Regions from separate parts of the Allobosea sp. P2_B12 genome, predicted to be linked through region 1. Evidence: predicted binding sites of a transcription regulator. Region 1 holds the regulator's gene; each other region holds the start of a gene.
The links. Region 1 encodes LexA, which represses DNA repair genes until DNA is damaged. Its sites were predicted from a motif close to TGTTCNNNNTGTGTTCNG; they were not measured.
Positions count from the first base shown of each region.

Region 2: a site for LexA is predicted at 3,884-3,901, ahead of recA (recombinase RecA). Genes of this name have one in related genera too.
Region 3: a site for LexA is predicted at 4,116-4,133, ahead of AC1DYU_RS09695 (PA0069 family radical SAM protein). Genes of this name have one in related genera too.

Region 1 is NZ_JBFUDG010000001.1:736,100-743,883, reverse strand. Features, by position in the region: gene trpD (anthranilate phosphoribosyltransferase) at 1-285, shown strand, start outside; gene trpC (indole-3-glycerol phosphate synthase TrpC) at 293-1,102, shown strand; gene moaC (cyclic pyranopterin monophosphate synthase MoaC) at 1,099-1,596, shown strand; gene AC1DYU_RS03600 (molybdopterin molybdotransferase MoeA) at 1,596-2,807, shown strand; gene lexA (transcriptional repressor LexA) at 2,920-3,663, shown strand; gene AC1DYU_RS03590 (ComEC/Rec2 family competence protein) at 3,674-5,944, opposite strand; gene gltX (glutamate--tRNA ligase) at 6,173-7,591, shown strand.
Region 2 is NZ_JBFUDG010000001.1:235,903-243,686, reverse strand. Features, by position in the region: gene flhB (flagellar biosynthesis protein FlhB) at 1-610, shown strand, start outside; gene cckA (cell cycle histidine kinase CckA) at 730-3,228, shown strand; gene AC1DYU_RS01175 (hypothetical protein) at 3,284-3,757, shown strand; gene recA (recombinase RecA) at 3,987-5,072, shown strand; gene alaS (alanine--tRNA ligase) at 5,402-7,784, shown strand, end outside.
Region 3 is NZ_JBFUDG010000003.1:174,293-182,076, reverse strand. Features, by position in the region: gene AC1DYU_RS09710 (DNA methyltransferase) at 1-949, opposite strand, end outside; gene AC1DYU_RS09705 (ribonuclease HII) at 1,199-1,828, opposite strand; partial or broken gene AC1DYU_RS09700 (translation factor GTPase family protein) at 1,946-2,842, shown strand; gene AC1DYU_RS09695 (PA0069 family radical SAM protein) at 2,869-3,990, opposite strand; gene AC1DYU_RS09690 (glycosyltransferase family A protein) at 4,187-4,675, shown strand; partial or broken gene AC1DYU_RS09685 (cupin domain-containing protein) at 4,770-5,001, shown strand; gene AC1DYU_RS09680 (ABC transporter substrate-binding protein) at 5,154-6,524, opposite strand; gene ypfJ (KPN_02809 family neutral zinc metallopeptidase) at 6,879-7,772, opposite strand.

The sequences.
Region 1 (7,784 bases):
GTCGAGAGCTTCACGATCAGCCCCGACGATGTCGGTCTGCCGCGCGCCAGGCCCGAAGATCTGCGCGGCGGCGAGCCGGCCCAGAACGCGGCTGCGCTGCGGGCGGTTCTCGACGGCGAGAAGACGGCATTCCGCGATATCGCGGCCTTCAACGCCGCGGCAGCGCTCGTGGTCGCGGGCAAGGCCGCCGATCTCAGCGACGGGCTGGCGCAGGCGCAGGCCGCGCTCGATTCCGGCAAGGCCAAGGCGACGCTGGCTTCGCTCGTCGCCTCCTCGAACGCGTGAGGCGGCCATGACCGACATCCTCGCGAAGATCGAGGCCTATAAGCGCCGGGAAATCGCAGCCGCCAAGCAGGCCGTGCCCATCGGCCAGATCGAAAGCCGGGCGCGCTCCGCCCCCAAGCCACGCGGTTTCGCCAAAGCGCTCTCGGCGAAGCTCGCGGAGGGGCGCCCGGCACTGATCGCGGAGATCAAGAAGGCCAGCCCGTCCAAGGGCCTAATCCGCGCCGATTTCGACCCGCCGGCGTTGGGGCGAGCCTATGCGGCGGGCGGGGCAGCCTGCATTTCCGTGCTGACCGACGGCCCCTCCTTCCAGGGCCAGCCGGAGTTCCTGATGCAGGCGCGCTCGGCCTCGGGCCTGCCGGCGCTGCGCAAGGATTTCCTCTACGATCCCTACCAGGTCTTCGAGGCGCGGGCCTGGGGCGCCGACTGCATCCTGATCATCATGGCCGGCGTCGACGACGCCACCGCGCGCGATCTCGAGGCTACGGCCTTCGAGCTCGGCATGGACGTTCTGGTCGAGGTCCATGACGAAGCCGAGCTCGACCGCGCGCTTGCCCTGAAGAGCCCGTTGCTCGGCATCAACAACCGCGATCTGCGCGATTTCAAGGTCGATCTTGCGGTCACCGAAAGGCTGGCGCCGCGCGTGCCGGTGGACCGCATCGTCGTCAGCGAGAGCGGCATCTTTAGCCATGCAGACATCCTCAGGCTGAACCGGATCGGCGTCGGCACCTTTCTCGTCGGCGAAAGCCTGATGCGGCAGGCCGATGTCGCGGCTGCGACGCGCGAACTCCTCACCGGGATGCAGGACAGCGCAGCGTGAGCCAGCTCAGCCATCTCGATGCGCGCGGACAGGCCCATATGGTCGATGTCGGCGAAAAGGCGGAGACCTCGCGGACCGCCATCGCGGAAGGCTGCGTCGTGATGCAGCCGCAGACTCTGGCGATCGTGCGCGACGGCGATGCCAAGAAGGGCGACGTGCTGGGTACCGCCCGGCTCGCCGGCATCATGGCCGCCAAGAAGACGCATGAGCTGATCCCGCTCTGCCACCCGCTGCTGATCAGTAAGGTTACGGTCGATCTGGAGCTGGACGAGGCGCTGCCGGGCGTGCGCGTGCGCGCCGAGGTCAGGATGAAGGGCCAGACCGGCGTCGAGATGGAGGCGCTGACCGCCGTCAGCGTCGCCTGCCTGACGGTCTACGACATGGTCAAGGCGGCCGACCGGGCCATGCGGATCGAGGGCATCCGGCTCCTGCACAAATCGGGCGGCAAGTCCGGCACCTTCGAGGCCGGCGGCGCCGAGGCGGAGACCATCTGATGGCCCTGACCCCGGTCCCGGTCGCGCTGAAGGCGCTGCTCGACAGCGTGCCGGCAGCGACCCCGGCCGAGACCCTGCCGCTGGTGCAATGCGCCTGGCGCGTGCTGGCCGCGGACGTTGTCGCGCTGCGGACGCAACCGCCCTTCGCCAATTCGGCGATGGATGGCTATGCCGTGCGGGCGGACGATCTGGCGCTGGGCAGTACCTTGCGCGTCATCGGCGAATCCGCTGCCGGTCGCTCCTTTGCGGGCTCACTTGCGGCCGGCGAGGCCGTGCGCATCTTCACCGGCGCGCCGATCCCTGAAGGTGCCGATACCATCCTGATCCAGGAGAATGCCGACGGCGTCGGCACCGATACGATCCGCATTCGGGAGGGCGCGGCCAAGGGCAAGTTCATCCGAGCAGCCGGGCTCGACTTCACCACGGGCGACGTGCTGCTCAAGGCAGGGCGCAGGCTCGACAGCGCCGCGTTGGGCCTCGCTGCCGCGGCAGGACATCCGGCCCTGCCGGTGCGCGCTAAGCCGCTGGTCGCGATCCTCGCCACCGGCGACGAACTCGTCTCGCCCGGAGAAATCGTCGGACCCGACCAGATCGTCGCCTCGAACAGCTTCTCGCTGGCTGCGCTGGTCGAGCAGGCCGGCGCGACCGCGCTCGATCTCGGCATCGCGCGCGACAATTATCCCGATCTCGCCGCTCGGATCGAGCGCGCCCGCTCGGCCGGCGCCGATGTGCTGATCACGCTGGGCGGCGCCTCGGTCGGCGCGCACGACCTCGTGCAGGAGGCGCTGACGCGGGGCGGCATGGCTCTCGGCTTCTGGAAGATCGCGATGCGCCCGGGCAAGCCGATGATGACCGGCCGGCTCGGCGAGATGGTCGCGGTCGGCCTGCCCGGCAACCCGGTCTCCTCGATCGTCTGTGGCCATCTCTTCGTCGTGCCGCTGATCGAGGCGCTGCTGGGCATGCCCGATCCCGAGCGCGATCGCAGCGAACCCGGCATCCTCGGCCGCGACATGCCGGCCAATGACGAGCGCGAGGATTACCTGCGCTCCGACCTCGCTTTGACAGAAGCCGGCTGGGAAGCGACGCCGTTCGACCGGCAGGATTCCTCGATGCTCGGCCTGCTGGCACGCGCGCAGGCGCTGGCAATCCGCCCCGCCTTTGCAGCGCCCGCCAGAAAAGGCGATCCCTGCCGCATCATCAGGCTGCGCTGAACGCTGGTCCCGCGCGCGTTTTGCTTGCAGAACACAACACGAACGAGTATGGTGTTCGTGATTTGTTTCGAATCCGAACCCAGATTCAATCATCATCGCGCCGGCGGGGACCATGCTGACACGCAAACAGTTCGAACTGCTTCGCTTCATCCAGGAACGCCTGCGCGAAAGCGGCGTGCCGCCCTCCTTCGACGAGATGAAGGACGCGCTCGATCTGAAGTCCAAATCCGGCATCCACCGCCTGATCATGGCGCTGGAGGAGCGCGGCTTCATCCGCCGCCTGCCGAACCGGGCCCGGGCGCTCGAGATCATCAAGCTGCCCGAGGGCGTCGGTGCCGGCGGCCAGCCAGCCGCACGCGGCCGTTTCAATCCGTCGATCGTCCAGGGCGGACTCGGCAAGGATGGCGGGCTCGGCCGGGATGGCGGGCTCGGCAAGGTCAGGCCGGTCGAGACCGTGCCCGAGGATGCGCGGGGAACCATCTCGATCCCGGTGATGGGTCGCATCGCGGCCGGCACGCCGATCTCCGCGATCCAGAGCCGCAGCCATAGCGTCGCCCTGCCGGCCGACATGCTCGGCACGGGCGAGCATTACGCGCTCGAGGTTCGCGGCGATTCCATGGTCGATGCCGGCATCCTCGACGGCGACACGGTGGTGATCCGGCGCCAGGACAGCGCCAATACCGGCGACATCATCGTCGCCCTGATCGACGACGAGGAAGCAACGCTGAAGCGGCTGCGCAAGCGCGGCTCCTCGATCGCGCTCGAAGCCGCCAATCCGGCCTATGAAACGCGCGTGCTCGGCCCGGACCGGGTCAAGATCCAGGGCCGGCTGGTCAATCTGATGCGGCGCTACTGAAGCCGCGGCCTTACGGAAGCCGCTCGGGCTCGGCGTCGTCCACGGGCGGCGCTGCGGCTTGCGCTGCCGGTGCGGTCTGCCGTGCCTGCGCTGACGGCGGGGTCTCGGCCTTGCGGCTCCAGGGGCGGTCGCCGCCCTGCTCGGAAGCGTGGCTGCGCCAGCCGCCGAGCCGGCGCACCAGCGCGGTCGCGCCATCACGGTTCAAGGCCGTGCGGTCGACGAGTTTCGCGGCGCAGGGCGCGGTCCAGGGGATTGGTGTGACGACGAGGTCGGCGCGCCGGCAATCCTCGATGATAGCGAGCCGGTCGCGGGCATAGGCGATGCTGCGACCATCCTTCGTCGCGATCACGCAGCCGAGCGCATCGCAGGCCGCGCCCTGGCGCAAGGCGAAGTCATCGGGGTTGCGGCCGTCGCCATCGGCGGTGAGCCATTGCTGCAGGACGAAGCGGCTCGGCTTGCCGGCCAGGATCAACCGGTCGTCCTTGCCGCGCACGGCGATGCCGGAGCCGTCGCGCTCGATCAGGATGTCGGGCCGCTCGGGCTTCGCGGCGACGGCGACGCCTCCAATCAGCGGCAGGATGGCGAGCAGGCGCAGCTTCGTCGTCCAGAGCGTGATCCAGAGCAGCGATGCGGCGAAGCAGGCGAGCGCCGCCGGACCGAAGGCAGCGATGACGAGCGTCGAATGGTCGATGGTCGCGACCCAATGCGCCAGCTTCAGCACGACGTCCGAGGCAAAGCCCATCAGCCACCAGGCCGGTGCATCGAGCCCGAAGGGATAGGCCAGCACGCCGAAGACCGCCGCCGGCATGACGCAGAGAGACACGAAAGGCAGCGCCAGCGCGTTGCCGAGCAGGCCGAAGGGATTGAAGGTCTGGAAGTGATAGGCGCCGAAGGGCGCGGTCGCGGCCGTCGCCAGCAGCGTCGTGATCACGATGCCGGTCGCCGCGATCCAGAGCGGCCGGATTGGCCAGGGCAGGACAGAGGGCGGCTGAGGGCGGCCGCGGTTCTCCCAGCGCTCGGCGAAGGCGATGAGCGCCGCGACCGCGCCGAAGGACATCTGGAAGCTCGGCCCCAGCAGGGCCTCGGGTTCGCGCAGCAGCACGATCATCGCCGCCAGCGCGAGATTGCGCATGCTCAGCGCCGGACGGTCGACCAGGATCGCGCCGAGCATGACGAGCGTCATGATCAGCGAGCGCACCGTCGCGACCTCGGCGCCCGAAAAGACGCAGTAGCCGATCGCGCCGATCATGGCCGCGACGGCGGCGAACTTCTTGACCGGCCATCGCAGCGCCAGCGTCTGCGACAAAGCGAGCAGCGCCCGCACCAGCCAGAAGATCGTGCCAGCGGCCAGCACCATATGCAGGCCCGAGATCGAAACGATGTGGTAGATGCCGGCCGCGCGCAGATCGGTATTGGTGGTCTCGGTGATCAGGCCGCGCTTGCCGGTGACGAGAGCGGCCGCCATGGCGCCGGCCTGGCCGCCGCCGATCTCGGCGATGCGACGGGTCAGGGCGTTGCGCGCACGGTCGATTCCCGCCGCCAGCATCAACTCGCTCGGCGGCGGACGCGGTGGCGGCGTCAGACTGATCTTGCCAGGAATGCTGCCAACGGCGCCAAGCCCGCGAAAGAAGGCATCGCGGCCGAAATCATAGCCGCCCGGCCGTGCCGGACCCGGCGGCGGCAGCAGGCGCGCCACGGCCGCGATATGATCGCCCGGCGAGACCGTGCCGGCGCGGACATTGACGCGGACACGCCTGGGCCAGCGCTCGGGCTCCACGCCGGCAAGCCCGGTCACCAGGATGACGAGGCGGGCGCCGGCATCGCGCGCCTCGACCGATTCCACGAAACCCGTGACCTGGCCGATGCGCGGACGATCCAGCATCGGCGCGGCGACCGTCGCAGTTCGCCAGGCCGCCGCTGCAAAGCCCGCGAAGGCGGCAGCGCAGCCAAGGCAGATGAACGGTGCGAGACGGCGCTGCCTGAGCACAAGCGCTCCGGCACAGGCCCCGGAGAAGCCGGTCAGCGGTGCCCAGAGCGCCGGCTCGCGGTCGGCGGCGAAGTAGAGCAGGATGCCTGCTCCCATCATCACCGGCAGCCAGAGGAAGAGCCGGCGGCGCTCGGCCTCCTGCGACAACGCGGCGACAAGACCATCCCGCCATGCGGACAGCGTCAGATGAAGGCCGGGTCCGCCGAGCACGAAGGCGGGCGGGCGCAGCGACAGCACGCCGACCCGCGCACCGCGCGGTCCCGCTGAACGCCCCTGCCCCGGCGCCGGCTGCATCGGCCGCTCCCCGCCTTATGCCAATACGATCCTGCCGCTTGCGATTTTGCCAGCTGCGATGTTGCGCTTAACGCAGGCGGCCGGAGCATGTTACAGGGGCGGCGCCGGTTGTCATCATACGCCCGGCACGATCCTGCGTCGGGATCACCTGCGTTCGTCTTCTCCCCGTTTGGCCGTGTTTTTTCGATCGCTGGGCCATCCCTCTTTGCCCAGCCGGAGCTTGTCTTCATGAGCGATGCCGTCGTCACCCGCTTTGCGCCCTCGCCCACCGGCTTCCTGCATATCGGCGGCGGGCGCACGGCGCTGTTCAACTGGCTCTATGCCCGCCGGCATGGCGGCAAGATGCTGCTGCGCATCGAGGACACCGACCGCGAACGTTCGACCGATGCGGCGATCACCGCGATCCTCGACGGGCTGAAATGGCTCGGTCTCGATTGGGATGGCGACACCGTCTACCAGTTCCAGCGCGCGGCGCGGCATCGCGAGGTCGCCGAGCAGATGCTCGCCAGCGGCAACGCCTATCGCTGCTATGCGACGCCGGCCGAACTGGACGAGATGCGCGAGCAGGCCAAGGCCGCCGGCAAGCCGATGCGCTATGACGGGCGCTGGCGCGACCGCGATCCCGCGACTGCGCCTGAGGGCGTCAAGCCGGTCATCCGCCTGCGTGCGCCCCAGACCGGCGAGACCGTGGTCGAGGACGAGGTCCAGGGCCGTGTCGTCTGGCAAAACGAGAACCTCGACGATCTCGTGCTGCTGCGCTCGGACGGCAACCCGACCTATATGCTGGCCGTGGTGGTCGACGACCATGACATGGGCGTGACCCATGTCATCCGCGGCGACGACCACCTGACCAATGCCGCGCGCCAGACCCAGATCTACCAGGCGATGGGCTGGACCGTGCCGAGTATGTCGCACATCCCGCTGATCCACGGCGCCGACGGCGCCAAACTGTCGAAGCGCCATGGCGCACTCGGCGTCGATGCCTATCGCGCCATGGGCTATCTGCCGGCAGCCCTGCGCAACTACCTGCTGCGCCTCGGCTGGAGCCATGGCGACCAGGAGGTCTTCTCGACGCAGGAGATGATCAAACTGTTCAACCTGAACGCGATCGGGCGCTCGGCAGCCCGCTTCGACTTCGCCAAGCTGGAGAGCCTGAACGGCCTCTACATGCGCCAGTCCGACGATCGCGACCTGCTCGACGCGCTGAAGGTGATCCTGCCCGAGATCGGGCCGGCGCGCGGCGTGCCTGCGACCCTGTCGCCGGAGCTTGAGGCGCGCTTCCTCGCGGCCATGCCGGGCCTGAAGGACCGCGCCAAAACGCTGATCGAACTGCTCGACAGCGCCTATTATCTCTATGCGACGCGCCCGCTCCAGCTCGACGCCAAGGCCACGGCCCTGCTCGACGATGCGGCCAGGCAGCGCCTGCCCGGCTTGGCGGCGAAGCTTTCCGCCGTGAACGACTGGTCGGTCGCGGCCCTGGAGGCGGCCGTGCGCGGCTATGCGGAAGAGCAAGGCCTCAAGCTCGGCCAGGCGGCACAGCCACTGCGTGCGGCTCTGACTGGCCGGGCCATGTCGCCCGGGCTGTTCGACGTGATGGCCGTGCTCGGACGCGAAGAGACGCTGGCACGGCTCTCCGACCAGACATGAGCGGCGGTCTTTGCAGACCGTCTTTCAGCTCGGTTGAACAGCCTCTGCAAATGGTCTAGTGACGCGACGTGTGGCCTGCTCCGGCACCTGCCGTATCGGGCACAAATATTGCTTGAAAATCAGTCGGATGAACCGCTCCTTCGACCTGCCCGCCTCAGCCCCGACACGCCCCTGTCATGTCGGGCATGTCTGA
Region 2 (7,784 bases), 500 kb from region 1:
GACCGGGCTGGTCGGCGCCGTCCTCTGGATCACGCTCTGGAACGAGCACGACCGGCTCGAGGCCTTCGCCCAGATGAGCATCTCGGCGCTGCTGCCGGCAGCCCTCGTGCTCGCGATCAAACTGATGGGGAGCGCGCTCGCGCTCTTCGCCGTCATTGCGCTCGGCGATTTCGGCTGGCAGCGCTTCTCCTGGTACCAGCGCCAGAAGATGACCAAGCAGGAGCTGAAGGACGAGTACAAGAACTCGGAAGGCAATCCCGAGGTCAAGGCGAAGCTCCGCCAGATCCGGACGGAGCGCTCGCGCAAGCGCATGATGGCCTCAGTGCCGAAGGCTACCGTGATCATCACCAACCCGACCCACTATGCCGTCGCGCTGCAATACGAGCCCGGCATGGCCGCGCCGCTCTGCCTCGCCAAGGGCGTCGATGCGGTCGCGCTGAAGATCCGCGAAGTCGCCGGCGAGCACAGCGTGCCGATCGTCGAGAACGTGCCTCTGGCGCGCGCGCTTTACGCCACCGTAGAGATCGACGAAGAAATTCCTGTCGAACACTACCAAGCCGTGGCGGAAGTGATCGGATACGTCTTGCGCCTGAAGGGCCGCCGCGCCTAACTCGCTTGGGCATGATGCCGAAGAGCGGGAACCGGTTTTCGGGCCAGATCACGCGTCAGACTATATTTGCAGTGCCGCCGATGGGGCAGTGCTGCGGCAAAGGGACGGGCCACACCGCAATGGGCGGAACCACCACGGCGATCGATCGCTCCGACAAGCCCGGCCATATCGGCATCATCCTGCTCGTCGCGGGCCTGCTCGTCGGCGCCGCCGTCGCGCTCGGCTTCATCGCGAACGAATGGGCCCAGCCGCTGATCCTCGGGCTGCTCGCGCTTCTGTCCGTGATTGGCGTCTTCGGCCTGTTCGCCTTCGCGATCGGCCTGATCCAGTTCTCCGGCCGCGCCGCCCGCAACGACCTGACCAAGACCATCGTCGACAGCGCCGACGAGGGCGTCGTCGTCACCGAGGGCGAGACCGGCATCGTCTACGCCAACGAGGCCTATCTCCAGTTGGCGGGGGCCCGCGGCGCCAGCGACCTGCGCCCGGTCGGCGCCCTCTTCACCGGCCGCGCCGAGGTCTCGGAGGCAATCTACCGGCTTGCCGCCGCGGCGCGCGACAACCGCCGGCTCGCCGAGGAAATCCGGCTGGAGCCCGCCCTCAACGGCCGCGGCTCCGTCGGCTGGTACCGGATCAAGGTCATGCCCGTGCGCCGCGACGGCCGGCAGGCGACGCTCTGGGCGGTCTCGGACGTGACCCCCGAGCGCGAGCGCCAGGAGAACGCCTTCCAGGAACTCCAGCACGCGATCGACTATCTCGACCATGCGCCGGCTGGCTTCGTCTCGATCGACGCCGATGGCGAGGTCTCCTATCTCAACGCGACGCTGTCGGGCTGGCTCGACTTCGACCTCGCCCGCTTCGGCTCCGGTGGTCTGCATCTCGACGATATCGCGACGCCCGGCGCCGCAGCCCTGGTGCAGGCGATCCGGGGCCAGCCCGGCGACGTCCGCATCGAGGTGCTCGACGTCGATCTGAAGCGCCGTAACGGCGTGCCGCTGCCGGTGCGCCTGCACCATCAGGTCGCCTTCGGCAGCGACGGCCGCGCCGGCCCCTCGCGCACCCTGGTGCTGAACCGGGCGCCGGGCGAAGCCGGCACCGATGGCGGCAGCGAGGCGGAGATCCGCTTCGCGCGCTTCTTCCACTCGACGCCGATGGCGATCGCCACCGTCGACCGCACCGGCACCATCCTGCGCTCCAACGCCGCCTTCGCCCGCCTGACCCAGGCCGGCCCGCAGCCCAGCACCATCCACGACCTCGTCGCAGCCGGCGGCGGCCTCGACCGCGCGCTGGCCGATGCCATGGAGGGACGCTCCGAGATCGCCCCGCTCGACCTGACGCTGGCCGCCGACGAGGCCCGCTCGGCCAGGCTCTATCTCTCTCCCGTCGCCGCCACCGAGGATGGCGACGGCGAGCGCGCCATCATCTATGCGCTGGAGACCACCGCCGAGCGCAAGCTCAAGGACAATATCGACCAGGCCCAGAAGATGCAGGCGGTCGGCCAGCTCGCCGGCGGCATCGCGCACGACTTCAACAACGTGCTGCAGGTCATCATCAACGCCTCGGAGTTCCTGCTCGCCAGCCATCGGCCGACCGACCCCTCCTTCCCCGACATCATGCAGATCAAGCAGAACGCCTACCGCGCCGCGGCGCTGGTGCGGCAGCTGCTCGCCTTCTCGCGCCGCCAGACCCTGCGCCCGCAGGTCCTGGAGCTCGGCGACGTGCTCTCCGACCTCTCGCTGATGCTGAAGCGTGTCGTCGCCGACAAGGTCACGCTCGACGTCCGCCAGGGCCGCGACCTCTGGCCGGTCAAGGCCGATCTCGGCCAGCTCGAGCAGGTCATCGTCAACCTCGCGGTCAATGCCCGCGACGCCATGACCGACGGCGGCAAGCTGACGGTGCGCACGCGCAACGTCGCCAATGCCGACTGCGCCAGCTTCAGCCACGCCGCCCTGCCCGCCGACGACTATGTCCTGCTCGAGGTCGAGGATTCGGGCACCGGCATCGCGCCCGAGCATCTCGACAAGATCTTCGAGCCGTTCTTCACCACCAAGGAGGTCGGCAAGGGCACGGGCCTCGGCCTCTCCATGGTCTACGGCATCGTCAAGCAGACCGGCGGCTTCGTCTTCTGCGATTCCGTCGTCGGACGCGGCACGATCTTCCGCATCTTCCTGCCGCGCCATGTGCCCAGCGAAGAGGAGATTGCTGCCGAGGCCGCGATCAAGGAGGCGCCCAAGAAGCTCGCCGCCGACCACACCGGCGCCGGCGTCATCCTGCTGGTCGAGGACGAGGACGCGGTGCGCGCGCTCAACGCCCGCATGCTGATCTCGCGCGGCTATACCGTCCACGAGGCGGCCTCGGGCGTCGAGGCGCTCGACATCTTCCTGGAGCATGACGGCAAGATCGACCTCGTCGTCTCCGACGTGGTGATGCCCGAGATGGACGGGCCGACGCTGCTCGGCGAACTGCGCCAGCGCAACCCCGCCACCAAGGTCGTCTTCGTCTCCGGCTATGCCGAGGAAGCCTTCCGCAAGAACCTGCCCGAGGGCGAGGATTTCCAGTTCCTGCCGAAACCCTTCACGATGAAGCAGCTCGTGGAGACCGTGAAGGCGGCGATGGGATGAGATCGGGTCTGGTCACGGGGGCAGATCGAGCCGGCCCCGAGCCTCGGTGACGCCCATGTCTGACACGCGTTTGAACCGCCGCGATCTGCGCCGTTACGCCCTGCTGCTTACCGGCCAAACCGCCTGCGCCGCGGTCATGCTCGCCAACATCCACACAGCCTTCCGCATCCTGATCGAGAACCTCGGCTCACCCAACGCATCCACGCCCGGCAGCGCGCTGCAGCTCGTGACCGCGGCAGCGCTCGGCCAGGCCTGCTACTGGTACCGCCTGCGCCATGTTCCGGTACCAGACAGCTACCGGAACATGGCGCTCGGCCATCTCCTGGCCTTCTCCAGCCGGCTCGGCTTCATCTGGGGCGGCGCCCTGTTCTCGGTCTATTTCCTGCGCCACGCACCGGCGCTCGCGCTCGGTCCGCTCGACATCGCCTGGCGCGGCGCGCTGCTGATCGGCATCCTGTTTGCGCTCTACTGCTACACGCTCGAACTCGAACGGCTTGGCAGCGCTCTACAGACGCCGCCGACGCCATAAGCCCGGTTCAGCTTCGGCGCGCCATCGCCAGGGACGTCGCCGTCAACCCGCATGCTGGGCCTCAATAAGGGCCCTCGGGCGTCCGGCACAGCCGCTCCTGACATCTCCTGTCAGCATACCCAAAAAGAGAACAGAAAAAGAACTTGCTACCGAGAACAAACCATGACCAATCTTGGTCACCGGCGCGGATTGAGATGTCCCCGCGCCCCTGCCATAAGGAGCGCAAGTCGTGAGTCAGGCGAATCTCAAGCTCGTGGAAGGTTCCTCGATGGACAAGGCCAAAGCGCTGGATGCAGCGCTCTCGCAGATCGAGCGCGCCTTCGGCAAGGGCTCGATCATGCGGCTGGGCAAGAACCAGCAGGCGATCGAAATCGAGACGATCTCGACCGGCTCGCTCGGCCTCGACATCGCGCTCGGCGTCGGCGGCCTGCCGCGCGGCCGCGTCATCGAGATCTACGGCCCGGAATCCTCCGGCAAAACGACGCTGGCGCTGCACACCATCGCCGAGGCCCAGAAGAAGGGCGGCGTCTGCGCCTTCGTCGATGCCGAGCACGCGCTCGATCCGGTCTATGCCCGCAAGCTCGGCGTCAATCTCGACGACCTCTTGATCTCGCAGCCCGACACCGGCGAGCAGGCGCTCGAGATCACCGACACGCTGGTGCGCTCCGGCGCGATCGACGTGCTCGTGATCGACTCGGTCGCGGCCCTGACGCCGCGCGCCGAAATCGAGGGCGAGATGGGCGACGTCCAGCCCGGCCTCCAGGCCCGCCTGATGAGCCAGGCGCTGCGCAAGCTGACCGCCTCGATCTCGCGCTCGAACTGCATGGTCATCTTCATCAACCAGATCCGCATGAAGATCGGCGTGATGTATGGCTCGCCCGAGACCACCACCGGCGGCAATGCGCTGAAGTTCTACGCCTCGGTGCGCCTCGACATCCGCCGCGTCGCGACGCTGAAGGACCGCGAGGAGGCCACCGGCAACCAGGTCCGCGTCAAGGTCGTCAAGAACAAGGTCGCCCCGCCCTTCAAGCAGGTCGAGTTCGACATCATGTTCGGCGAGGGCATCTCCAAGGTCGGCGAACTCGTCGATCTCGGCGTCAAGGCCGGCATGGTCGAGAAATCCGGCGCCTGGTTCTCCTTCGACAGCCAGCGCCTCGGCCAGGGCCGCGAGAACGCCAAGGCCTTCCTCAAGGCCAATCCCGAGATGGCCGCCAAGATCGAGGCGACGATCCGGCAGAATTCCGGCCTGGTCGCCGAGCGCATCCTCGACGAGGCGACGCCCAGCGCCGACGATCTCGACGAGGGCGAGGCCTGAACCGCTCTCCCGCGGAACGGCGGCGGCAAGTAAAGAACGCCGTCATCCCGGAGGCAGCGGAGCGGATATCCGGGATCCATTCCGGAGCATGTGCGGGTGAGGTTCCGGAATGGATTCCGGGTCTCCCTACGGTCGCCTGGAATGACGGCGCGCTGATATGGAAATGACATCGATATGGACGCGGGCGGCCTTCCACGGCCGCCCGTTTTTGTTAGGTCTCAGCACCTTGGACGCCGGCTTTCTGGACAGGCGCAAAAGGCCTGACTAGAACCGGTGTCCCTGCCGGATATCCCGGCCCCAGACACATAAGCACCAGAGTCCTGATCGAGATGAGCGGCGTCAACGAAATCCGGTCCACCTTCCTCGATTACTTCAAGGGCCAGGGCCATGAGGTGGTGGCGTCGAGCCCGCTCGTGCCGCGCAACGACCCGACGCTGATGTTCGCCAATTCCGGCATGGTGCAGTTCAAGAACGTCTTCACCGGCCAGGAGAAGCGACCCTACCAGCGCGCCACCACCGCGCAGAAATGCGTCCGCGCCGGCGGCAAGCACAACGACCTCGACAATGTCGGCTACACCGCCCGCCACCACACCTTCTTCGAGATGCTGGGCAACTTCTCCTTCGGCGACTACTTCAAGGAACAGGCGATCAGCCATGCCTGGACCCTGGTCACGCGCGAATACGGCCTGCCCAAGGACAAGCTGACGGTCACGGTCTACTCCGAGGACGACGAGGCGCACGCGCTCTGGAAGAAGATCGCCGGCCTCTCCGACAGCAAGATCATCCGCATCCCGACTTCGGATAATTTCTGGCGCATGGGCGACACCGGCCCCTGCGGCCCCTGCTCCGAGATTTTCTACGACCATGGCGACCACATCCCCGGCGGCCCTCCGGGCTCCCCCGACGAGGATGGCGACCGCTTCATCGAGATCTGGAATCTCGTCTTCATGCAGTATGAAGAGGCGGCAGGCGGCATCCGCACGGATCTGCCGCACCCCTCGATCGACACCGGCATGGGCCTCGAGCGCATCGCCGCGGTGCTCCAGGGCACCCATGACAACTACGCGATCGACCTGTTCGCGGCCCTGATCGGCGCCATCGCCGAGATGACGAACGTCGCCTCGGACGGCCCGATGAAGGCGAGCCATCGCGTCATCGCCGATCATCTGCGCTGCTCGGCCTTCCTGATTGCCGATGGCGTGCTGCCCTCCAATGAAGGCCGCGGCTATGTGCTGCGCCGGATCATGCGCCGCGGCATGCGCCACGCCCAGCTGCTCGGCGCCAAGGACCCGCTGCTTCACCGGCTGGTGCCGGTCCTGACCCGCGAGATGGGCCGCGCCTATCCCGAATTGCTGCGGGCCGAGGCCCTGATCAGCGAGACGTTGCAACTGGAAGAGACCCGTTTCCGCACCACGCTGGCGCGCGGCCTGACCCTGCTCGACGACGCGGCCAAGGACCTGACCGAGGGCCAGAGCCTGAAAGGCGACGTCGCCTTCACCCTCTACGACACCTATGGCTTCCCGCTCGACCTGACGCAGGATGCGCTGCGCGCGCGCGGCGTCTCGGTCGATATCGAGGGCTTCGACGCCGCGATGCAGCAGCAGAAGGCCAAGGCCCGCGCCGCCTGGGCCGGCACCGGCGAGGCCGCAACCGAGAAGCTCTGGTTCCCCTTGCGCGACAAGCTCGGTGCCACCGAGTTCCTCGGCTACGACACCGAGACAGCCGAGGGCGTGGTCACCGCGCTGATCCGGGACAATGCCGAGGTCGAGAGCCTGAAGGCCGGCGAGAGCGGGCTGATGATCGTCAACCAGACGCCGTTCTACGGCGAATCCGGCGGACAGGTCGGCGATGCCGGCAGCGTTCGCGGACCCGGCTTGCTGGCCGACATCGGCGATGTCCAGAAGAAGCTCGGCGATGTCTTCGCCCATGCCGTCACCGTCAGGGAGGGCGAGCTCAAGCGCGGACAGCCCGTTGAACTGCGCGTCGATCATGCCCGCCGCAGCGCGATCCGCGCCAACCATTCGGCGACGCATCTGCTGCATGAGGCGCTGCGGCTGGTCCTCGGCGACCATGTCGCGCAGAAGGGCTCGCTGGTCTCGCCCGACCGCCTGCGCTTCGACTTCTCGCATCCCAAGCCGATCTCGGACGAGGAACTGCGCGAGGTCGAGGAGATCGCCAACGCGATCGTCTTGCGCAACGAGCCGGTGACCACCCGCCTGATGAGCGTCGACGAGGCGATTGCCTCGGGCGCCCGCGCCCTCTTCGGCGAGAAATATGGCGACGAGGTTCGCGTCGTCGCGATGGGCACCAACGCGACCGGCAAGCCCTACTCGATCGAACTCTGCGGTGGCACCCATGCCGGGCGCACCGGCGATATCGGCCTTGTCAGCGTCGTTGGCGAAAGCGCCGTCGCAGCCGGTGTGCGCCGACTCGAGGCGATGACCGGCAATGGCGCCCGCTTGCGCCTCAACGCCGAGTCCCGCCTGCTCGACGGGCTGGCCAGCCTGCTGAAGGTTCCCGCAGCCGAGGCCGGCCCGCGCCTCGCCGCGCTGATCGAAGAGCGCCGCAAGCTCGACCGCGATCTGAGCGACGCCCGCAAGAAGCTCGCCATGGGCGGCGGCGGCGCGGCCGAAGACCCGATCCAGGAGATTGCCGGCGCCAGGCTGCTGGCGCGCGCGGTCACCGGCGTCGAGATGAAGGACCTCAAGAGCC
Region 3 (7,784 bases), on a different contig from region 1:
GCCCGGCCTCGACCAAAGAGAGGAACGGCACGCGCGGCTCGCTGCGCTTGGAGGGCGCGATCGCGAAGGCCTCCGGCGGCAGCGGCGTGATCGCGTCGATGCGCTTGCGGGCGGCATCGGCATAGGTGGCGTCGCGCTCGCAGCCGATGAAATGCCGGCCGAGCGCCTTGGCGACGGCGCCCGTCGTGCCCGTGCCGAAGAACGGATCGAGGATCACGTCGCCGGGATTGCTGGCCGAGAGCATGACGCGGGCGAGCAGGGCTTCCGGCTTCTGCGTCGGATGCACCTTTGCGCCGAGTGCGTCCTTCAGGCGCTCCTCGCCGGTGCACAGCGGCAGATACCAGTCCGAGCGCATCTGGAGGTCGTCATTGCCCCCTTTCAGCGCCTCGTAATGGAAGGTGTATTTGGAACTCTCGCCGCGCGCCGCCCAGATCAGCGTCTCATGCGCATTGGTGAAGCGCCGGCCGCGGAAATTCGGCATCGGGTTGGCCTTGCGCCAGACGATGTCGTTCAGCATCCAGAAGCCGAGATCCTGCAGGATCGAGCCGACACGGAAGATGTTGTGATAGCTGCCGATGACCCAGAGCGCGCCGTCGGGCTTCAGCACGCGGCGGCAGGCCGAAAGCCAGGCGTGGGTGAAGGCGTCGTATTCGGCAAAGGACGAGAACTTGTCCCAGTCGTCGTCGACGGCATCGACGAGGCTGTCGTCCGGCCGGCGCAGATCGCCGCCAAGCTGGAGATTATACGGAGGGTCGGCGAAGACGAGGTCGACGCTGGCCGCCGGCAGCCGTTCGATCGCGGCGATGCAGTCGCCGACGAGGACCTGGTCGAGCGGGAGTTCGAGCGGGACGCTCGCAGGCTTCAATCGGGACTGCAGCGCGGGCCGTCCGGTACGCGGAACCTGAATCCGGACGGCGGCGCTGGTAGCCTCGGCACGCAAAATACCCATGACGCCCCAAGACCGTTACGCAACTTCAACAGTCGCGATCATGCCGAGTCAGGGTAAAAGCCGGGTTTCCGCGATGAAAAAAATGCGTCTCGTTTTGGGGCTGCAGTTTTTGCCCAGCCCCTTTGGTGGATAAGGGCAATTGCTAAGAGCGGGTTAATGGTCGGAGGCTCGCAGCGCACGCGATTCCCTCGCTGTCATGGTCGGGACAAGCCCGACCATGACAGCGGAAACGTCTGGCGACGCTCCCGGTCACCGCCGCCAGACGCCCTTCACCGGCGCGAACGAGTAGCGATGCTCGGCGCAGGGGCCGTGCGCCTGCAGCGCCGCGCGATGCTGCGGCGTGCCGTAACCGGCATGGGCCGAGAAGCCATAGGCCGGATAGCGCTGGCACAGCCGCGCCATCATCGCGTCGCGCGTCACCTTGGCGATGATCGAGGCCGCCGCGATCGAGGCCACCAGCGCATCGCCGCCGATGATGGATTCGCAGGAGCAGGCCAGCACCGGCGGGTCGTTGCCATCGACCAGCACGCTGAGCGGCTGGACCGGAAGCGCCGCCACCGCCCGGCGCATCGCCAGCAACGTCGCCTGCCGGATATTGATCGTATCGATCTCGACGGCGGTCGCGCTGGCGATGCCGATGGCGAGCGCCGATCCGGCGATGATCTCGAACAGTTCCTCGCGCCGGGCCGGCGTCAGGTTCTTGGAATCATCGAGCCCATCCGGCACGGCCTGCGGATCGAGGATGACGGCAGCCGCCACCACAGGCCCGGCCAGCGGCCCGCGCCCGACCTCGTCGATCCCGGCGAGCGGCCAGAGTCCTTTGGAGATTGCATGCGTCTCGCGATGGAAATGGGCGGTCATGGCGGGCTTATGCAACATCCGGTGCCGGTGTGCGATGCTCTCGACGAAGCTGTCCACGGCATCAGCCCGATCATTGCCGCCGAACGGGAGCCATGCGAGATTCTGCCAATGCAGGACGTGCCGTCATCCTCCCCGCCGCTGATCTCGATTGCGATCGAGCCAAAGTCCAGGGCCGATCAGGCGAAACTGGGCATGGCGTTGACGAAGCTCGCCAGTGAAGATTCGTATCTGCGCGTCTCGACCGATCCGGAGTCCGGGCAGACCATCCTGGGCGGCCGGAGCGAGTCGCACCTTGACGATGTCATCCATGCGTTGAAGGACGGATTTGGGCCCTCCTTCAACATCGGTGGGCCGCAGGTGGCCTATCGCGAGACGATCACCAGCAAGGTGGAGATCGACTACATCCACAAGACGCAGACCGGCGGCCTCGGCCAGTTCGCCCGCGTCAAGCTGGTGGTCGAGCCCAACGAGATCGGCAACGGCCTCGCATTCGACGAGGGCGTCGCGTTTGAGTCGAAGATCGCCGGCGGCGCGGTGCCGGAGGACTACATCGTAGGCGCCGAGAAGGGCGTGAGCTCGGTCATCGGCTCGGGTGTGCTCGCCGGTTTCCCCGTGGTCGACGTCAAGGTGACGCTGATCGACGGCGCCTTTCACGAGGTCGACTCCTCGGCCCTGGCCTTCGAAATCGCTTCGCGCGCTGCGTTTCGCAAAGGCCTGCAGCAGGGCAGCCCGGTGCTGCTCGAGCCGATCATGGAGGTCGAGGTCGTGACCTCGGAAGATTATACCGGTTCGGTCATCGCCGATCTCAAATCGCGCCGCAGCCGCGTCGAAGGCCGCCAGAACCGCGGAGCCGACATCGTCATCGACGCGACGGCGCCGCTCTCGCATCTGTTCGGCTACGCCACCCAGTTGCGCGCCCTGACCGAGGGGCTTGGCACCGTGACGATGCGGTTCTTCCGCTACGAAATGGTCCCTTCGACGCAAGATGGCGGCGAGCCTCCGCCCGCCGTTGCCGCGGCCCTGCGCGCCTGACGGCCACCGACCCGACCGCGCCGCCGTCAGAACAAGCTCAGCTGCACCTTCTCCTTCTCCGGCCTAAGGAACAGGTCGCTGCGCAGCCGCGTCCTTGCCCCGTTGAAGCCGAACCGCTCGGCCGCCATCTCGAAGCGCCGGCCGATCATCCAGGCATAGGGGCCCGAGCCGACCATGCGCTGGCCCCAGTTCGCGTCGTAATCCTTGCCGCCGCGCGTCGAGCGGATCAGCGAGACGACATGGCGGAGCTTGTCGGGATGGTGCGTCAGGAGCCAGTCCTGCACGAGGTCCTTCACCTCCAGCGGCAGCCGCAGCAGCACATAGCCAGCCTCGCGCGCACCGGCAGCCTTGGCGGCGTCGAGGATGCGCTCGATCTCGTGCTCGTTGATCGCCGGGATGATCGGCGCGACCAGTACGGTCACCGGGATGCCCGCCTCCGACAGCGCCTTGATCGTCTCCAGCCGCTTGGCCGGCGAGGCGGCGCGCGGCTCCATGCCGCGTGCGACCTTGGGGTCGAGCGTCGTCACGGAGATCGCCACCTTGGCCAGCCCCTTGGCCGCCATCGGAGCGAGGATGTCGATGTCGCGCTGCACCAGCGCCGATTTCGTCACGATCCCGACCGGATGGTTGAAGCGCTCCAGCACCTCGAGGATGCCGCGCATGATCCGCAGCTTCCGCTCGATCGGCTGATAGGCGTCGGTGTTGGTGCCGATCGCGATGGTGCGCGGCTGGTAGGAGGCCGCTGATAGCTCCTTCTCGAGCAGCAGCGCCGCATCGGGCTTGGCCGTCAGCTTGCTCTCGAAATCGAGCCCGGGCGACAGGCCGAGATAGGCATGGGTCGGCCGCGCGAAGCAGTAGACGCAGCCATGCTCGCAGCCGCGATAGGGGTTGATCGAACGGTCGAACGAGATATCGGGCGAGTCGTTCTTGGTAATGATGGTGCGCGCCCTCTCGACCGAGACCTCGGTCTTGAAGGCCGGCAACTCGCCGAGCGAGCCCCAGCCATCATCCTCAGGCGTACGCTGCTCGGCCTCGTAGCGCGCGCCCGGATTGAGCGTCGCGCCGCGCCCGCGCCGCCGGTCTGGATCGATGCGATGGCCGATATGGGCGAGCGGATCGACGGGCGCGACGCGCGCGGACACCGACATTGGCGCCGCGTCATGCCGCTTGAGCGGCTGGGCCGGAATCGGCCGCGATGAGGCTCTGCCTTGGCTCATGGCGTTGAACCATTCCTGAAAATCGCCGGGAATCGACGATATCTGTGACTGTGAATGTGAACATATAGAGAACAGATTGCAAGTGACAGGATTGCGACATGCTGCGCTGCGCCATAAGGATTTGCGCATGCTCACTGCGGTCATACGCGTCGCTGGCTCGGCTGAGGCGCTGGCCGCGACCTTCTCGGTTCTCATCCCGGCCGTCGCCGACGGCTTCCTCGGCCACGCCGTTGTGGTCGATGCATCGGGCCATGCCGATATCGAGCGCCTCGCCGATGCGACGGGCGCGAGCTATCTGCGCGTAGGCGGGGCCGAGGGCTGGCATCTCGGCGCGGCCCAGGCGCGCGGTGACTGGCTGTTCCTGCTCGAAGCAGGCGACGTGCCGCAGCCGCACTGGGCCCAGGTCGCCGAGCGCCATCTTATCGTCGCGCCCGACGCACCGGCGCTGATTCCGCTGCGCGGCGTCGCAGGCTCGCTACGCGAGCGGGCCGCCATCTCCTTCGGTCCCCGCCGCCTGCGTCCCGGGCTGATCGTCCCCAAGGGCCATGTCCTCTCGGGCCGCCTCGGAGCCGCGCCGCGTCGTCTGTCCGTCAGGCGCGAGCGCGCCGGGGACTGATGGGGGTGACGTCGCCGTAAGCCGGCGCACTGCGGCGTCAGGCTCTCCGGGCCATATCTATGCCGGAGACGGCAGTGAACAGGAGAAAGCGACGATGGAGATCAAGCGAAGCGGTTCTCAGCCCTCAGGCTAAGAGGTCGGCGGACCATTTCACAGGCGCTGTCCGCATCGGCCTGCTGTTCAACCCGCCCGAGCCGGCGCGGATCGCCACGGCGCTGGTCACCTTCGAGCCCGGCGCGCGCAGGGCCTGGCACACCCGCTCGCTCGACCTGACCCTGATCGTCACCGCCGGCTGTGGCTGGGTGCAGCGTGAGGGTGGCCCGATTCCGGCAGGCGCTTGAAAACGCCGCCCGCTTTTTGCGTGGGTTGATGATGAGGGGCGGGCGGCGCACCGCCAGGCGCGTTTTGTAATTTTCCGCAGAATGACCAGGCGCGGGGCCGGTTGGCCCGCGCCTGGCAACGGCGAGTGGGGCGAGGATCAGGCGGGCCTGACATTGAAGGGGTAGGGCGCGATCCCCTGCAGCACCCCGGTGATGGATTTGCGGTACGCTGTCTTGATGAAAAAGCGCCCGACGGGAATCGTCGCGCAATCTTCCATCGCCGTCGCGCCGATTGCCTCGGCGATGCGCGTCCGGTTCGCCTCGTCCTTCGCGTCGAGCCAATCCTGTATCATGGCCTCAGCCTTGGGGTTCTCCGGCCAGCCGAACCAACCAGATGTTCCCTGCTCGCGAACCAGCGAGGAGACCGCAGGGTTGGAGTAATTTGGTGCGCTGCCAAAGCTATGGAAAACGCTCCAGCCGCCCTTGTCGGTACTCTCGCGGCTGGCTCTTCTCTGCACCACCGTACCCCAGTCGCTTTCCCGGAGATCGACGTTGAAGCCGACGCGCTGCAGGAGGTCGGCAGTCACCTGCCCGAGCGGGCCGATGGCTGGAAAATCCGTCGGGTTGATGACGACGGTCTGCTCGCCCTTGTAGCCGGACTCCGCGAGAAGCTTCTTGGCAGCCTCGATATCGCCCTTCATGAGGGTCGAGCCGTAATCCTTTTCGTAGGCCGTCCCGCACGGATAGGGGCTCCGGCAGGCCGACCAGAGCGATTTGTCGTCGCCCTGTACAGCCTGCATGTAACTCTGCTGGTTCACCGCCATCATGAAGGCCTGGCGCACCTTCTTGTTGTTGAACGGCGCTTGGAGGTGATTGACCCGTGCGAAGGCGTGGCGCCCGCCCGGCTGATCGACCTGCAGCGTGATGCCGGCCTTCGCAAGCACCGGCAGAAGATCCGGCAGGGGCTGTTCCCACCAGTCGATTTCGCCATTCTGAATGGCAGCCGCGGCGGTTGCAGGGTCCGGCATGATGGTCCATTCGATGCGCGGAAAATGCGCGATCTTGGCCCCTGAACCCCATTCGACAGGCTCGGAGCGCGGAACATAGGCGCCGAATTTCTCATAGGCGCAGCGGCTGCCCGAGACGTATTCCCCGGGAAGGAAACGGTAGGGACCGGAGCCGACCGCCTCGGTGAAGGCCTTATAGGGATCGGTCTCGGCAAAACGCGCCGGCATGATCCAGGCAATACTGGAATCGGGTTTTGCGAGCGCATCCAAGAGGAGAGGGAAGGGGCGCGTGAGTTTGATGACGAGGGTCTTGTCATCCGGCGTCTCGTAGCGGTCGACGGTCTTCCCCATGATCTGGCCGAACGTGTCACGCTTGCTCCAGCGCTCGATGCTCGCCGCGCAATCACGGCTGCGCACGGGAGTCATGTCATGGAACATCAGGCCATCGCGCAACTTGATCGTCCAGGTGCGACCATCGTCCGAGACCTGGTGTCCCTCCGCCATCTGCGGGCGCGGCTTCATATCGGCCCCGCAGGCGTATAGGACGTCATAGACGTAATAGGCGTGGTTGTTGGTGACCGTTGCGGTTGTCCAGATCGGATCGAGCGACGTCAGATTCGCTTGCGGCACGAAACGCAGCGTCGCGACCTTCTGCGCGATGGCGGGCGCAGCAAAAAGCGTAGCGGCGCTTCCTGCCAGAAACGTACGGCGTCGCATGGTAACCTCCCTGTTATTATTTTTTTGAAAAGTAGGCTGTTGAGGCCAGTTTAGCGATGCCTTTTCTTCTCATTCCGGGCTGCACGGCGTACATCTATGATCGGGCTCATGGCGTGGCGCAGATCGGCCTCTCCCTCCCCGATCCGCGCCCTCATCCCCCTACAACTGCTGCGCCCTGAACGTGTCGCAGCTCTGCATCGAGCCGCTCTTCAGCCCGGTGTTGAACCAGCGCTGGCGCTGGGCCGAGGAACCATGCGTGAAGGAATCGGGCACCACCTCGCCGCGAGAGGCCTTTTGCAGCATGTCGTCGCCGATCGCTGCGGCCGTGCGCATCGCTTCCTCGACATCGCTCTGATCGATCCGCCCCATCGCCTGGATGTTATGCGCCCAGACGCCGGCGAAGCAGTCGGCCTGAAGCTCGATCCGCACCGAGATCTCGTTGGCCTTGACCTCGTTCGAGCGCTCGCGCAGCTCGTTGGCCTTGGGCAGGATGCCGATCAGGTTCTGGATGTGGTGGCCGACCTCGTGGCCGATCACATAGGCATAGGCGAAATCGCCGCCGCCGCCGAGCTTGCGCTGCATCTCCTGGAAGAAGGAGGTGTCGAGATAGACGCGCTTGTCGGGCGGGCAGTAGAACGGCCCCATCGCCGACTGCGCCCGGCCGCAGGCCGAACTGGTGGCGCGATTGAACAGGACCAGGCGCGGCTGCTCGTAGCGCTTGTTGGCCTGTTGCGGCAGAAGCTTCGTCCAGACATCCTCGTTCTGCGCCAGAACGGCCGAGACGAAGCGACCCATGTCGTCCGCCGGTGGCCCGGCCGAGCGGCGCGTTTCCTGCGTCGGAGCCTGTCGCCCACCGATGCCGCCGATCAGCTCTGCGCCGCCGATCAGCAGGCGCGGATCGATGCCGAGCGCCCAGCCGACGAGGCCGAGCACGACCATGGTGCCGATGCCCAGGCCTCCGCGCCCGCCGGGAAGGCCGGCGAAATCGCCGCCGCCACCGCCGCCGCGCCGGTCCTCGACATTCTCGGACTGGCGATAATCTTCCCATTGCATGGCGTCGGTCCC